DNA from 2 places in the Metaplanococcus flavidus genome. Region 2 is predicted to be linked to the other one. Evidence: a T-box and tRNA genes for the amino acid it is inferred to sense, from the RefSeq annotation. Region 2 holds a T-box; the other holds one or more tRNA genes.

Region 1 (12,363 bases), on a different contig from region 2:
AGCCAGCTCCACGAACACGTTACGAAGGATACATTTTTTGTCTCGCATGCCGCTTTCACTTATTTGTCCGAGCCGTACGGTTTTGAACAAGTCGCAGTTGCAGGGCTGAACAGCCAGGACGAACCATCACAAAAAGAGTTGACCGAAATCGTCGATCTTGCCCGCGAGAAAAACATTGAGTATATCGTTTTCGAGCAGAACGTTTCATCCAACCTGACAGAAGTTGTACAGAAAGAAGTTGGAGCGGAAGCAGTCCAAATGCATAATCTCGGTGTGTTGACGCAGGAAGATATCGACAATGGAGAAACCTATTTCACATTGATGGAGAAGAATCTGGAAGTACTGAAAACGATTCTTAAATAATCCCTATCAGCAATTGAAGGTCTATTTTCCAAAAATAAAAGCGCCCAATGGAAAATCATTGGACGCTTTTTTCTGTGCTTTCATTTTCAAATATCCTGGAAATACTTTCTCCCATTGTTCCAATATGGATACTCACTTCCGGCAAATGATAAAACGTGCTTGTCACATCAAACTCGGAAAATTCAGGACTTTCCGAAACGAGATAAACAGTTTTCCGTTGGCCAATGGCAATTCCCATTTCGATGTGGCTGCCTTTGCCGGCTGGCAGTATGACCACCAAAAAATCTGCTTCCAGCACTGCATTCCGCTCCAGCTCACCGTAGATTTGTAACTCATCGATTGTAGAAGCCCTTAAATTGGCTGTCCAATCGAATGTTTGGGTAAATCCCTTTTCGATTAACGAATTCGCAGCCGTCCTGACAGCCTCTTTATTCGCAAAACTTGAAGCGATATAGAATTTCTTCAAATGTATTTACTCCTCTCTTCTTCATTTAAAATGAGCGGCGGTTCTTCATCCCTTACGGCTTTCCGGAATGCACCAAGCAAAATAAGAAAAGCGATATTCAAGATCAACAGCAGGACTACCAGCACAATCGCCACTCCCTGCAGACTTTCAAATACAATAACTGTCAGAAGAGCACTTAGTGCAAGCATAACGAGGTTTGCGGGAATATAAATCATGAATAAACGCTGAGTACGTTGCGCTAATCCTTGCTCGCCATTCCGCTCTGCTATCTTTTTCAGCATTCTGAACAGATAGAAAGTCAGTACAAGTTCACCTGTGAATAAAAAATTGGAATAATAATACCAGGGGCCACTTTCAACAAGATTAAAATCGATGAATACAGAAGGAATCGAGAAAAAAATAAGAGCCATCGAGATATATGCAGCCGTTCTGCCATCATAAAAGAACTCTCCAATTTTGTAACATCCCGCAGCAATCAGAAAATAGCCTATGGGGTCAGCTAAAATGTCCACTCCGACCCGGATAGCGAGAAAAATGAAAACATACCCGTATAAAATCTGGCTTAATGATCCTTTCATTTACTCTCCCGCTCCTTTGTCTTCAATAATGGCTTTCACCTTTTTCCCGGTTAACTCGGGATTGTGATACAAAGAGACCTGTCCCTCCAGCAATCTGCCGTTTTCATCTTGCCCTTCAATCATCATCCAGGACTTCAAAACGAATTTCACATTGTCTTTATTCTGAAGTGAAAGGGCAAAACCTTCCCCTTTCGCCAAATGAATTGGGTATTCCAGATCCCGAAAATCTTCTCCACCGTTTTCATCGAGCCTTACTCCAATCCTTTCAATGAAATTAGTTTCATTAAAATGCTCATCCTTTTGAGGAATATGAATTTTCAAAGCCGATAATCCTTCATCCGGCAAGTGTGGGCTGAGACCAAGAATAGTCATTTGTTCTTCAGCCTCAAGATAGGAAACGTCCATTTCGTCATCTCCAGTGGACATCTGGGACAATCTAAAATCGCTCTGTACCTGGGGATGAATGATTACCTCCCCGATATCAACCACGAAATGCTGACCGTCAGACATATGAATGGTCATTTCATTGAAGATCAGTTTTTCTTTTAAACTTCTGATCTCATAGATATCAAAAGTAACACTGAGTGTCCTTAATTCATGAGGGCCAAAACGCTGCACGTAAGGAGTTTCTTCCATAAAGAAGCCATGAAAGCCATCTGCCGTTCCCGCTATATCCCCCAGTTCGACCATGTTGATCGTATTCTTATCACCTGTGTTCATTAAATAAGAAAACTGCATATGCAGTGAATCCTGTGCATACTCATCAATATAATGATCCAGAAAAACGGGCTGTTCCAATTGCTGTGAACTGGCATAGGTGCCCGCCGCAACCCATCCTAAAATAATTACCAGCAATATGCCAAAAAATATACGCGGACTCATGCAGCACCCCTTCTCTTTTTTTGGTGTTAAGTACTAAATAAATTTTTATAACATACTATACAGAAAGTTCCAATTTTATTTTATCATAAATTTCCCTGAATTCAGACACAAAATAAAGCCGGACTTTTAAAGTCCGGCTTCATCGATATTAACGTCATAGCCAATTCCTGCTTTATCCTGCAAAGTAATCTTCCCATTGATCACTTCAATCTCCGGCAAAATAATATCTTCTTTCCAAAAATAGCGGGAATCCGAAAAGTCACCAGGCAATACAATATCCGGCAGCGAAGCCAGCGCAAGATTATGCGCCTTGGAAACACCAAACTCCATCATGCCTCCGACCCACATTCCAACATTGTGGCGACGGCATAACTCGACAATCTTCAATGTTTCATTCCAGCCGCCGAGCCTCCCCATTTTAAGTACGATTATTTTTCCGGCCTGCATCTCAATCATGCGCTCCACATCATGGATGCCGGTGATGCTTTCATCCAGGCAAATCGGTGTTTTCATCTCACGATTTGCCCTTGCATGCAGCTTCCACTGCCGTTCACCAAACGGCTGCTCAATCAGCGCAAAACCCACATCATCGAATGTTTGAAGCCTTTCAAACGTCTCTTCGCTGAAGCCTCCATTGGCATCCGCAAAAAACAGTATTTCAGGATAACGCTCTACTACTCTTTTCAAAGCTTCCGCATCGGTTTGGGATGATATTTTAACTTTGATGCGGCTGTATCCTTTTGCAGCGACCTGTTCGATTTCATTCAACAGATTTCTAGAATCTGCAGCAACAACGACACCAGCCGAAATCTGCTTTTGAATTCCACCAATATACTGCCATAAGGAAACTCCTTCGAATTTTGCAAAAAGATCCCAAACAGCCATTTCAATCGCTGCTTTTGCCATATTATTGCCTTTAACACCCGCGAATAATTCCGCCACTTCTCCCGGTGCGTTCAATACTTTCTTCACCAATAACGGCTTCAATACCTGCTCCATGACAAACCTGCAGCTTTCTACAGTCTCTTCCGAGTACCAGGGGGTTGAGAATGCCACACATTCACCAAAACCTTCCAGGCCACCAGCTGACCTCACCGTCACAATAATCGATTCACGGTCAGCTACCGTCTGCAATGAAGTCACAAAAGGTTTATTCAATTCTTTTTGAATTCGGTGAAACTGGATTTCTTCTATTATCAAACCCATGTTTTCAACTCTCTTCTCAGCACTTTATTGGAAGCGTTGCGCGGCAAAGCCTCCACTTCCCTAATCGCTTTCGGAATTTTATAGCCCGCAATTCGGCCCGTCAGAAAATCTTTCAAGCTTTCAGTCGAAATTTCTTCATTCAATACAACAAAAGCCACCGGCACTTCGCCCCAAGTTTCATCAGGCATGCCGCACACACCCGCCTCACGGACTGCCGGATGCCCGAGCAGCACTTTTTCGATTTCCGCCGGATAGATGTTTTCGCCACCGGAGACAATCAGATCCGATCGCCGGTCGACGACAAACAGGAATCCTTCTTCATCCAAATAACCAATATCCCCCGTAGAGAACCAGCCATCATTCTGAACCTCACGCTCCGCATACTTGCCGATATATCCTGGTGTCACCTGAGGCCCGCGAATCAGGATTTCTGCTTTTTCCCCAGCCGCTGCATCAGTTCCGATTTTGATCTGATACAAGAATAATGGTTTTCCGGATGATCCAATTTTCCGTTTCGCATCTGCCGGCTGCAAGGTAGTCGTTTGTGATGATGTTTCTGTCATGCCATAAGTCTGCAAAACAGAAATACCGAATTTTTCCGCCCGTTCAATATACGAAACCGGAACCGGCCCGCCGCCTGCCAGCATTGATTTGAAATTCGGAGAAACCTCCAGATTTTCTGTTTCCAGCTGATTCAATACCCGCTCAAGCGTCACTCCAACGACCGACATATGGGTCACTGTTCCGGCACACAATTCCCTGGCACACGATTCTGCATCGAATTTCGGATGAAGCTGCACGCCCATGCCGTAGATAAGCGACCGCATCAAAATCGAAAAGCCGCTGATATGGAATAGCGGCATCACACAAAGCCATACATCATCAGGCGAGATACCGATATTCAATGCCGACGACACCGCACTCGAGAAATGGTTTTGCGCTGTTTGCCGTACCCCTTTCGGATAGCCAGTCGTGCCGGACGTATACATGATTGAAATTGTCCGGTCTTCCCGCCATTCTGCTATTGGAATAAATTCAGTCCGATTCCGATTTTTGATTTCACCGAAAAGGATTTTATTGTCGAAATCGACCTTCTCCTGCAAATCTTCGTCCACCAATAAAAAATCTGCCCCTGAATCGGCCAACTGATATTTCAACTCAGCTGCTGAAAGCCGCTCATTCAACATGACCATCTCGCAACCCGTATGGAGACATGCGTACATGATAAATACGGATTCCGGATGTGATTTCGCCAGAATTGCGACTCTCGTTTCATCAGTGATGCCAATAGAAACCAGTCGCTCCGCATATTCAATGGCAATCTTATTGATTTCTTCGAATGTCCACTCTTCCCTGCCATACGCTAAAGCCATGCGGCTGCCGCTCAAATGGGCACGTTGGCTTAGCCAGTTCGGATAACTCATTTCACAAAATTCCTTTCCACAAAGTCCGTAATCTAATTCCAGCTGATCATCTTAATATCTTTTAGATTTAATTGCCAAAAAAGCTGCCCCCGAAAGGACAGCTTTCAATTATTAATGATCAAGGGAAACGAGGGAATTGACCGAAATCAGGCTTGCGTTTTTCTTTGAACGCGTCGCGGCCCTCTTTCGCTTCATCAGTTGTATAGTAAAGCAAAGTTGCATCCCCGGCCATTTGTTGAAGTCCTGCAAGGCCGTCCGTATCAGCATTCATAGCCGCTTTAACAAAACGCAATGCAGTCGGGCTCATTTCGAGCATTTCTTCGCACCATTGAACGGTTTCGTCTTCAAGCTGGTCCAATGGGACAACTGTGTTGACTAAGCCCATATCAAGCGCTTCCTGTGCGTCATATTGACGGCACAAGTACCAGATTTCACGTGCTTTCTTATGGCCGATGATACGCGCCAAATAACCGGAACCATAACCGGCATCAAACGAACCGACGCGCGGTCCTGTCTGGCCGAAACGTGCATTATCTGCAGCAATTGTCAAATCGCATACGACGTGCAGTACATGTCCGCCACCAATTGCGTAACCTGCTACCATCGCTACAACCGGTTTCGGAATCACGCGGATCAAACGCTGAAGATCAAGTACGTTCAAACGCGGTATTTCGTCTTCTCCCACATAACCGCCATGGCCGCGTACTGATTGGTCGCCGCCTGAGCAGAAAGCTTTTTCGCCTTCACCAGTCAGGACAATAACGCCTACATCCGAATTATCGCGTGCGCGTGAAAACGCATCGATCAATTCGTGGACCGTTTTCGGACGGAACGCATTGCGCACTTCCGGACGGTTGATTGTAATCTTCGCGATCCCCTTAAAAGTTTCATATTTAATATCTTCATATGTACGTTCACTTACCCATTCACGTGTCATGATTTTCCTCCTAAATAATTTATATTCAAATACTCCACTACTATTGTAGCAAATTCAGCAGGTTTTTCCACATGTAACGCATGTCCCGCCAAAACTTCCCTGTGCACAGCTTTTGGCATAATACCAACCATCTCTTCCGCAATCGCCGTGAATTTTTCATCCAAACTTCCGGTAAGCAATAAAACCGGCAGGTCCAGTTGACGAATGGCTTGCCAATAAGAATCCTGCGCCCCTGTTCCCATACCGATCAGGCTGTTTGCCAGACCTATCGGGTTCTGCGCGAGCCGTTCTTCCCTGACAGCCATTTTTACCGATGTCGGCAAGGTTTCCTGTGTTTTAAACAACGGTACCTCTTCCCATCTATCAACAAACGCGGCGATTCCTTCAGAAACTATGTCTTTGGCGAGTTCCCCATCACTCTTTTTCCGGTCATTCTGCTGCGGTTCGGTCTCCAATCCCGGCGAAGCACTTTCCAGCACTAACGCCGAAAGCTTATCGGGAAATGCACAGGCATAAGCGAGTGCCACGCGACCTCCCATCGAATAACCGGCAAGAGAAAAGTTTTGCAGACCCATTCGCTCAAACAGCATCTCCAGATCTCTTAATTGCAATTCCACAGCATATCGCTCCTGATCTTTTGGACTGTCAGTTAATCCATGTCCGAGCAAATCAATCAGAACGATTTTATAACCTGCAAAATGAGGAACTAAATTGTGCCAGGTGGCGGTGCTGCCGGTGAAGCCGTGAAGAAAAACCAGCGTCTGTTCCTTATCTTCATTTAAAATTTCAATGTGATAATCGACGCCCTCGATTTCCAGCTTCATTGTCCATCCAACTCCTCAACCAGCCGATTCCACAATTCTCTGTGAACCCGCACATTCGTTTCCCGATCGGTAAACACTTCGATAATTTTCACAGGCTTTTGTTTGTCCTTGCGCAACGCCTCAAGAAATTGCCCTTTCGTCTCGACAGCTGCATAATCTGCATCATACATTCTGGCAGCGTCCTCAAACTTCAAACCTGTCGGTGTACCAAATAAATCCTCGAAATAGCGTTCTTCATTTGACTGCGGCAAATACGAAAAGATTCCGCCGCCATCATTATTCATTACCACGATCGTCAAATCCGTCTCCTGCATTTTTGAAGCGATCAAACCGTTCATATCATGGAGAAATGACAGATCCCCGATAAACAGGAACGCTGGCCGTTTTTTTACAGACTGCACGCCGAATGCTGTGGACACAACACCGTCTATACCATTTGCTCCGCGGTTTGCATAAATCATGATGTCGCACGCTGTCGACTTGAAATAAGTATCCGTATCACGGATCGGCATGCTGCTGCTGACAATCAGGTCACATTGGTCAAGTTCCTCAAATAGAACCTTCGCCAACACACCTTCATCCAATTTTTCATTGCAATGAACTTCTGCAAGCTGCCAGAATAATTCGGAAGCGGCTGTCCATTTTTTCGTATATAGATTATCCGCTTTTGTTTGAATTGGCAGTTCCCACAATCCTTCAGTTGATGCCTGAATATGGTGGGTTACTACTGATTGTGCGTCGCGCATCATCGGGGATTCGTCAAAAACAGCATAGATTTTGGGTTTTACCGAAGCCAGGAAAAGAGTTAGAGGCTTGGAAACCGGCTGTGGCCCTAAACGGATTACTGCATCCGGGACCATAGAACTCTTAAAACCGCTACTTTTCAGAATGGCGTCATAGCTGTCGATGATAAGATCTTTGCAACTTTCATCAATATTCGAACGAACATTTGACAATGGATCTGCAAGCACCGGCCAATTCAATTTCCGGATAAATGACCAGAACTCAGCTGGCATCTTCTCGGTCATCTCTCCAATTACGAGAAGCCCTTTTTCCGTTTGAATGGTTTCTACTAAAAATTCTTCAACTGGAGATGGCAGTTTGGATTCACCTTGCAAATGCTCTATGTCAGCTGAACTTTTATACTGCTGCTCGAAATCAAGCAGCAACGGTTCTCGAAACGGCACATTCAAATGTACCGGACCTCTTGGCTCGGACATAGCATTCTTAACTGACCGGTGCAGATGGCGCACCAAAAAATCCAGCCTGTTTTCTTCTTCGGGCATGGGTAAATCCACAGACCATTTCACATGCGAACCAAAAAGGTTAATTTGATTGATTGCCTGCGGTGCACCGACTTCACGAAGCTCATGCGGACGGTCTGCTGTAACGACAATCAATGGAATTCTTGCATAAAAAGCCTCGACAATAGCGGGGAAATAATTCGCCGCCGCAGTCCCCGATGTACATAGGAGCATCACCGGTTCACCAGAAGCCTTTGCCATGCCGAGCGCAAAATAAGCCGCTGACCGTTCATCAATCTGTCGATAGACGGTTAATCCTTCTTCTCTCATACATGCATAAGCCAATGGTGTCGATCTCGAACCCGGACTGATCACCACATTTTTTACTCCCTGGTTCACGAGGCTATGTGTGAACGCAGAAACATATTCGGTTAAATATTTACGATTCGTCACTCAATTGACCTCCCAACGCACGAAGCATCGGACGGAACTTCACCCAAGTTTCTGCGTACTCTGACTCTGGTGTGGAATCTTCGACTATTCCGCCCCCTGCATATAAATATGCTTTTTTTCCATCCATTAAAGCCGAACGGATAGCAACTGCAAATTCCCCATTGCCTTTTGCATCTATCCATCCGATGGGAGCGGCGTAAAAGCCCCTGTTCATAGGCTCGTACTGTCTGATCAGACTGAGTGCCGATTGTTTCGGCTCCCCTCCAAGCGCTGGTGTAGGATGAAGATCACGAACAAGATCGATTAAATTCGATCCTTGCTTTAATTCCCCTTCTACAGGTGTATAAAGATGTTGTATATCCCTTACCTTCATAAGTATAGGCTTTTTAGGAACAAATTGTCCGCTGCAATGAGCAGCGAATACCTTGCTGATCATATTCACTACATATTGGTGTTCCGATCGGTTTTTTGGGTCATTCAAAAGTTCATTGCCAAGTTCAGTGTCTTTCTCCACGGTCTTGCCCCGTGGAATGGATCCGGCCAGGCATGTGGATAAAGCCTGTCGATCTTCAACTTTCACAAGACGCTCCGGCGTGGCACCAAAAAAGAATTGCTCATCAGCTTCGAGTCCGAATAAAAAGCTCTCGGGCTGTTCTTTCGAAACCTGATATAGAGCAGATGAATGAGATAGCGGTTTATCAAAATCCAGTCTCAATACGCGGGCTATCACCACTTTATCAGCCTGTTTTGCTTTAATTATGCTCGTCACTTTTTCTATAGAAGAGAGATAAGAAGTTTTCTTTAACTCTTCTCTGCCGGTAACTACGGGTTTCTTATACGCTATAGGTTCAGATACTTGTGCGGCGTGGATCAGCTTATCTCTTTCTTTTCTCAGGGATTCAAATGCTTGGAAAGTATCTTCCTCTTTAGTAATCAGATGAATACTGACATATGCTCGGTCACTTTTAATTACCAACTGGAATGTCGGCACTGCAAAGTAGGATTCCGGAAATTTGTTCCATAAAGTATTCGCTTTATTTAACGGATCAAAAGAAAAACCACCAAATAGAATGGGTTCAACTGAGGGTTCTTCATTCACTATCTGCTTGCAAAGACTCTGCCAATTCCTCTTGACCTCTTCAAATCGGCCCTGATGATTAGAAATAGTTAATACATGTGCATGCCCGAGTCCTACCAGCGTGAAAGTTTTTTCCGGATTTTGCCAATAAAACCGCTTCCCTTGATATGCCTTTTCTCCAGCCTCAAAAAACGCTAACGCTGACATTTTTGAAACTTCAATGGTTTCTGTATAAAAACGGTATGCGATATACCGCGAGTTATCTTGTTTTTCGGCAGATGAATACTGTGATTCATTCATCAAATTACCTCCGTTTACATTGTTGCTCCTTAAATTCGGAACATGTTATCAATCTTTTTAGCATCTATCCTCTATCATACTCTTTTCTGCTAAAATCAGCACAACATTTGCTGTAATTCGTGCAATTTTGAAGTACAATATAATATGGAATAAATAGAGGAGAGATAATTCATGGCAACAACTTTACAAGCAGACAGCGGTTGGCGTGTCTGGTGGCAATTAACCCGCCCCCATACTTTAACAGCCTCTTTCGCTCCCGTTTTTCTGGGGACGATGATTGCAATAAGGGACAACCAGATTGATTGGCTGTTATTTACTGCTATGCTCATCGCCAGTCTTCTAATCCAAGCTGCGACAAATATGTTTAATGAGTATTATGACTTCGCCAGAGGTCTTGATAACGAAAAGTCCGTTGGAATTGGCGGCGCCATAGTACGCAATGGAGTCAAACCAAAAACCGTTCTCGGACTTGCTTTCCTTCTTTATATAATCGCAGGAATCCTTGGAATATATATATGTATGCAAACCAGTTGGTGGCTCCTTTTGGTTGGTGGTGTAGCGATGATTATAGGCTATCTGTACACTGGCGGTCCTTTCCCCATTGCCTACACACCATTTGGTGAACTTTTCTCCGGACTGTTCATGGGCTTCTTAATTGTAATTATCGCTTTTTATATTCAAACAGCAACAATTACAATAGACTCAATTTTACTTGCTGTCCCAAGCACTCTTTTAGTAGCTGCTATCATGATGGCTAACAATATCAGGGATATTGTTGGCGACGCTGCAAGCGGAAGAAAGACTCTGGCAATCCTTGCCGGTCGATCCGCAGCAGTAAATATTCTTCTCAGCTTCTTTGTTTTATCCTATGCTTGGGTAATGGCTCTAGTGGTGTCCGGAATGATTACACCCTGGTCCCTGCTGGTTTTCATCAGTGTCATCAAACCAATTAAAATTATTCGGATCTTCAAGACTCATACCGAACCATTAAAAGTCATGCCTGCTATGAAAGATACGGGTATAACAAATACACTATTTGCATTCTTATTGGCGATTGGCCTATTAATCGGCCACATCATTTAAAATCACACCAGCATCTCTTTTTAAGAGGTGCTTTTTTTCTCAAAATTTATCCTACTATTCTGTTTATGAACTTTCATTTTTGTTTCTATTTATCTTAAGCTAATCAAAACTTAAAAAACATTTTGAAGTTTTGATGATCTTATATATAAACATGATTGAACAAATAAAAAAACACCATGCATTTTTATGCATGGCATTTCTTTATTTTCTGATGACCCCTACGGGATTCGAACCCGTGTTACCGCCGTGAAAGGGCGGTGTCTTAACCGCTTGACCAAGGGGCCATTTACTGGCGGAGAAGGAGGGATTTGAACCCTCGCGCCGGTTGCCCGACCTACACCCTTAGCAGGGGCGCCTCTTCAGCCACTTGAGTACTTCCCCAGTATGGCTCCGAAGGTAGGACTCGAACCTACGACCATCGCATTAACAGTGCGGTGCTCTACCACTGAGCTACTTCGGAATGGTGGGCCTAAATGGACTCGAACCATCGACCTCACGCTTATCAGGCGTGCGCTCTAACCAGCTGAGCTATAGGCCCATTAAGTAATAGAATTTAATGGAGCGGGTGGGGGGAATCGAACCCCCATCATCAGCTTGGAAGGCTGAGGTTTTACCACTAAACTACACCCGCAAAAAATGGTGGGTCAGGACGGAATCGAACCGCCGACACTTAGAGCTTCAATCTAATGCTCTACCGACTGAGCTACTGACCCACAATATTTTTATAAAAATGGCGGTCCCGACCGGGATCGAACCGGCGATCTCCTGCGTGACAGGCAGGCATGTTAACCGCTACACCACGGGACCATTTGGTTGCGGGGGCAGGATTTGAACCTGCGACCTCCGGGTTATGAGCCCGACGAGCTACCGAACTGCTCTACCCCGCGATAATAATATATACGAAGATTTTTTATACTCATTGCTTATCGCTGATGACACCTGCATCGCCTTTGGCTGCTTCGGTGTTACTTCGCCGTCTTCGTACGGCTCGTTGCTCTACCCTGCGATAATAATATTTATTAATTGTCCACGCACATCTTTAAGAATATGGAGGAGGAAGAGGGATTCGAACCCCCGCGGGATTTGACTCCCCTGTCGGTTTTCAAGACCGATCCCTTCAGCCAAACTTGGGTATTCCTCCGAGATAATATATGATGGTGGACCTTGCAGGACTCGAACCTGCGACCGGACGGTTATGAGCCGTCTGCTCTAACCAACTGAGCTAAAGGTCCTTAAAAAGTGGCGGCAGAGGGGATCGAACCCCCGACCTCACGGGTATGAACCGTACGCTCTAGCCAGCTGAGCTACGCCGCCTGGATCTTTAAAAATATAATTGGTGGAGCCTAGCGGGATCGAACCGCTGACCTCCTGCGTGCAAGGCAGGCGCTCTCCCAGCTGAGCTAAGGCCCCGTAAAATGGTCGGGAAGACAGGATTCGAACCTGCGACCCCTTGGTCCCAAACCAAGTGCTCTACCAAGCTGAGCTACTTCCCGGACTTTCAATGCTGGATGTAAAAATATGGCGC
Region 2 (4,160 bases):
CCCAGCTGGCCATGAGTTTATGGATGCCTTCTTCGATTTGCTGTTCTGACAGGCCGCCAAAACCGATTACAATGCGGGGGGACGGGCTTTCGGATTTTTCGACATCGTAGGAATGCAGTCCGAAAACTCGTATGCCAGGCGTTTTCGCACGATTGATCAGCTCTTTTTCACTAAATGGGCTCTGGACAGTCAAAACGACATGCATTCCGGCCTGTTCTCCTGAAATTGTAACGGCTGGCGCGAATGGAGCCAGTGAAGCCGTCAAACATTCAAGTTTCTTCTTATACAATTTTCGCATGCGGTTGAGATGTCTTGAGAAATGTCCTCCTTTCATGAATTGCGCCACAATCTGCTGGTCAAGCCTTGGTACAGAAGATGAATAATGAAGAAAGGTTTTATTGTATTCGAGCAGCAAGGTTTTCGGCAATACCATATAAGCGATACGGAGGGAGGGCATCAGCGATTTTGAAAATGTACTGATGTAGATGACCCGTCCGCTGAGATCCATGCTTTGGAGTGCGGGAATCGGTCTGCTGGTGTAGCGGAATTCGCTGTCATAATCGTCTTCAATGATATAACGGTCAGGTTTGGCAGTTGCCCAGTTCAATAATTGGGCGCGCCGTGTCGCACTCAGGACGGATCCTGTCGGAAACTGATGGGACGGGGTAACGTAGGGCACATCGACCGGAGAGGCTTCGAGTTCTCCGACGTTAATGCCGTCCTCGTCGATAGGGATTGGCAGTGACTGGCGGTCGTGGTGGCTGAAAATGCTGTGTGTCAGGGCATAGCCGGGATTTTCAAAACCGAAGATCAGGTTTTTAGGCAGCAGGCGAATCAATAATGGCATCAATTGCTCGGTTCCTGAACCGATGATGATCTGGTTCGCCTGGCAGACGACGCCGCGGGACTGGAACAGATAGCGGGCGATTTCCTGGCGCAGCATGTCGTCACCTTGCGGATGACCGGACAGCAGAAATTCACCGTTCAATTCATCAAGGACTTCCTTGGCTAATTTACGCCAAGTCGAAAAAGGAAAAGATTCGGTATCAATTTGTGCCGGGTTGAAATCGTAGAGGTAATTGATCTTTTCCGGAATTACGGGCTCTTCCTGTGGTAAATCAAGGTAAGCGAGTTCTTCGATGGCTTGCGCGTAATAGCCTTTTCGGGGACGGGATTCGATAAATCCTTCGGCAACGAGCTGGCCATACGCCAATTCAACGGTTGTCTGGCTGATATCAAGAAATTCCGCCAATTTTCGCTTGCTCGGCAATTTTGTCTCAACAGAGATTTTGCCGCCGATGATAGCCTGCTTGATTTCGGTATACAGTTGTTTATAAATTGGGGTGGCGCTGCTTTTCTTCAATTGGAACATGAGCATATCCATTAGTTTCCTCCAAACTGACATTATTATTATTAACATTTTAGTGTTTATCGTATGGTCAGCATAAGTATAACGCAAAGGGAAGGTTCAGGCAAAACCGGATGTATACGGCGTCCTCTTGCCAAAATTGAAAGATTATAGTAAAGTATGATTAATTTCAAAGAAGAAACGTTGATGGGAATTAGTAAAACGTCTGTTTTTCCAAAGAGAGCCGGTGGTTGGTGCGAACCGGTGAAAAGCGCGTTTGAATCCACCCCGGAGTTGCATGGCGACATAAGCCATTGCCGGTTTTAATGCCGTTATGTGATGAAGAGAACCGGAGATTTTTGCCGGTTAATCAGGGTGGCAACGCGGGTAGCTCTCGTCCCTTTACCAGGGGACGGGGGCTATTTTTGTTGTCTTTTTTCCATTTGCGTCAAATGACAGAGGAGGAATTTATCATGTTGGATGTCCGATTTGTACGGGATAATTTTGAAGAAGTGAAAAGCAAGCTTGCGAAACGGGGAGAAGATATTTCAGTGCTGGAGGATTTTCAGCCGCTTGATGCCAAACGCCGGGAATTGATTGCTCAGACTGAGAAGTTGAAAGCGGAACGCAACGAAGCTTCACAGAATATTGCAGTAATGAAGCGCAATAAAGAAAATGCCGATGAAGCTATCGCGAAAATGCGTGAAGTGGGTGAACAGATCAAAGCGATCGACGACGAATTGCGGGAGGTCGAAGAGCGTCTGAATTACATCATGATGCGCGTGCCGAATATTCCGCATGACAGTGTGCCGCTTGGTGATTCTGAAGACGACAATGAAGAAATCCGCACGTGGGGCGACAAGCCGGACTTCGGTTATGAAGCGAAACCGCATTGGGATATTGCCACAGACTTGAATATCGTTGACTTTGAACGCGCGGCGAAAGTGACGGGCAGCCGTTTTGTGTTTTACCGCGGCCTCGGGGCACGCCTTGAGCGTGCATTGATCAATTTCATGATGGACCTTCATCAGGAAGAGCATGACTATGAAGAAATGTTGCCGCCTTATCTGGTGAATCGCGAAAGTTTGACCGGAACAGGGCAATTGCCGAAATTCGAAGAAGATGCATTCCTGATCGAAAAAGAGGATTTCTTCCTGATCCCGACTTCTGAAGTACCGGTCACAAACTTCTACCGCGATGAAATTTTGCCGGGCGACATGCTGCCGCAGGCATTTGCTTCTTACAGCGCAAATTTCCGCTCTGAAGCGGGTTCTGCGGGGCGCGACACCCGGGGGTTGATTCGTCAGCACCAATTCAATAAAGTCGAGCTGGTGCGCTTTGTGAAGCCGGAAGAATCTTATGATGAACTGGAGAAATTGACGGGCCACGCAGAGAAGGTGCTGCAATTATTGGGTCTTCCATATCGCGTCCTGAAAATGTGTACGGCGGACCTTGGATTTACGGCAGCGAAGAAATACGATATCGAAGTATGGATTCCGAGCCAGGAAATGTACCGCGAAATTTCTTCTTGCAGTAATTTCGAAGATTTCCAGGCGAGACGCGCCAATATTAAATTCCGACGCGAGGCAGGTGGCAAGCCGGAATTTGTTCACACACTCAACGGCAGTGGACTGGCAGTCGGCCGGACTGTTGCAGCATTACTTGAAAACTTCCAGCAGGAAGACGGCTCTGTCCGCGTTCCGGAAGTATTGCGTCCTTATATGGGCGGCAAAGAATTCATCAAATAAAACAAGGGAGCTCCCTAAGCATTGTGCTTAGGGAGCTTTTTTATATTCTATGCACTAATCGATTCCTTTGATTCGAAAAAGGGTATGGAGGAGCAGAAGAATCGAATGGAAGGGAGTTTTTAATGTGGAGAAGATTGCGTTCGAAACGATTGAAACAAATGGTGTCTCGCTGCATACGGCTGTGGCGGGACCAAAAGACGGGCCACTGGTGGTTCTGCTTCATGGCTTTCCGGAGTTCTGGTATGGCTGGAAGCATCAGATTGATGCTTTGGCAGAACAGGGCTACCGGGTGATGGCACCGGATCAGCGGGGCTATAATTTGAGCAGCAAGCCGCAGGGAGCAGAGAATTACACGCTGAACGATTTGCGCGATGATGTTGCGGGACTGATTGAACAGAGCGGAAATGAAAAAGCGGTGATCATTGGGCACGATTGGGGCGGAGCGGTCGCGTGGCAGCTGGCTGCGACCAAGCCGGAATTGGTGGAGAAGCTGATTGTCATCAATATCCCGCATCCGCAGGCCATGCCGCGCATAATGATGCGGAGTCCATTGCAATGGGTGAAGAGTTCCTATATGGTTTATTTCCAAATACCGAAGCTGCCGGAAGCGATGATGGCGGCAGAAGATTTCAGCTTTATGAAGCAGGCAATGGCCGGCACAAGCCGAAAGAATGCGTTTTCTGAGGAAGATCTTGAACGTTACGGAAGAGCATGGGCACAGCGGGGGGCACTGACCGGCATGCTGAATTGGTACCGTGCATTGCCGAAGGGCAGTTTCAGCCAAACGCCAAAAAGGAAAGTCGAAGTTCCTGTACGGATTCTGTGGGGAGTTGGCGACCAGTCCCTTTCACGGAAGCTGGCGAAAGAAAGTTTGAATTTTTGTTCGGACGCAGAACTGATTTTCATCGGCCAGGCGACCCACTGGGTACATCATGAACAGCCGCTGATTGTGAATGGACTGATTGAGGAATTTTTGGGCGAAGAAAAAACGGGACCTCTATAGGAGCTTCCGTTTTTTGAGCTTGTTGAGAAAGTAAAAATGAAAGCCGATATTCCGCAAAACA

What was found. The T-box of region 2 lies ahead of serS (serine--tRNA ligase). A T-box ahead of a tRNA ligase gene usually reads a tRNA of that ligase, here a tRNA-Ser.
Region 1: it has a tRNA-Ser gene. The T-box ahead of serS (serine--tRNA ligase) is inferred to sense a tRNA for this amino acid. The anticodon was not compared.

Annotation. Positions count from the first base shown of each region.
Region 1 covers NZ_JBHTKI010000006.1:203-12,565, reverse strand. The annotation lists gene ACFQ1X_RS02695 (metal ABC transporter solute-binding protein, Zn/Mn family) at 1-363, shown strand, start outside; gene ACFQ1X_RS02690 (group-specific protein) at 419-829, opposite strand; gene ACFQ1X_RS02685 (hypothetical protein) at 826-1,407, opposite strand; gene ACFQ1X_RS02680 (hypothetical protein) at 1,408-2,289, opposite strand; gene menC (o-succinylbenzoate synthase) at 2,416-3,495, opposite strand; gene ACFQ1X_RS02670 (o-succinylbenzoate--CoA ligase) at 3,486-4,919, opposite strand; gene menB (1,4-dihydroxy-2-naphthoyl-CoA synthase) at 5,038-5,856, opposite strand; gene menH (2-succinyl-6-hydroxy-2,4-cyclohexadiene-1-carboxylate synthase) at 5,853-6,680, opposite strand; gene menD (2-succinyl-5-enolpyruvyl-6-hydroxy-3-cyclohexene-1-carboxylic-acid synthase) at 6,677-8,377, opposite strand; gene ACFQ1X_RS02650 (isochorismate synthase) at 8,364-9,755, opposite strand; gene ACFQ1X_RS02645 (1,4-dihydroxy-2-naphthoate polyprenyltransferase) at 9,927-10,838, shown strand; tRNA gene ACFQ1X_RS02640 (tRNA-Glu) at 11,051-11,122, opposite strand; tRNA gene ACFQ1X_RS02635 (tRNA-Ser) at 11,129-11,219, opposite strand; tRNA gene ACFQ1X_RS02630 (tRNA-Asn) at 11,224-11,298, opposite strand; tRNA gene ACFQ1X_RS02625 (tRNA-Ile) at 11,300-11,376, opposite strand; tRNA gene ACFQ1X_RS02620 (tRNA-Gly) at 11,396-11,469, opposite strand; tRNA gene ACFQ1X_RS02615 (tRNA-Phe) at 11,476-11,551, opposite strand; tRNA gene ACFQ1X_RS02610 (tRNA-Asp) at 11,570-11,645, opposite strand; tRNA gene ACFQ1X_RS02605 (tRNA-Met) at 11,649-11,725, opposite strand; tRNA gene ACFQ1X_RS02600 (tRNA-Ser) at 11,887-11,979, opposite strand; tRNA gene ACFQ1X_RS02595 (tRNA-Ile) at 11,994-12,070, opposite strand; tRNA gene ACFQ1X_RS02590 (tRNA-Met) at 12,079-12,152, opposite strand; tRNA gene ACFQ1X_RS02585 (tRNA-Ala) at 12,173-12,248, opposite strand; tRNA gene ACFQ1X_RS02580 (tRNA-Pro) at 12,255-12,331, opposite strand; tRNA gene ACFQ1X_RS02575 (tRNA-Arg) at 12,358-12,363, opposite strand, start outside.
Region 2 covers NZ_JBHTKI010000041.1:147-4,306, forward strand. The annotation lists gene pdxR (MocR-like pyridoxine biosynthesis transcription factor PdxR) at 1-1,384, opposite strand, end outside; T-box leader at 1,544-1,753, shown strand; gene serS (serine--tRNA ligase) at 1,822-3,096, shown strand; gene ACFQ1X_RS15555 (alpha/beta fold hydrolase) at 3,221-4,099, shown strand.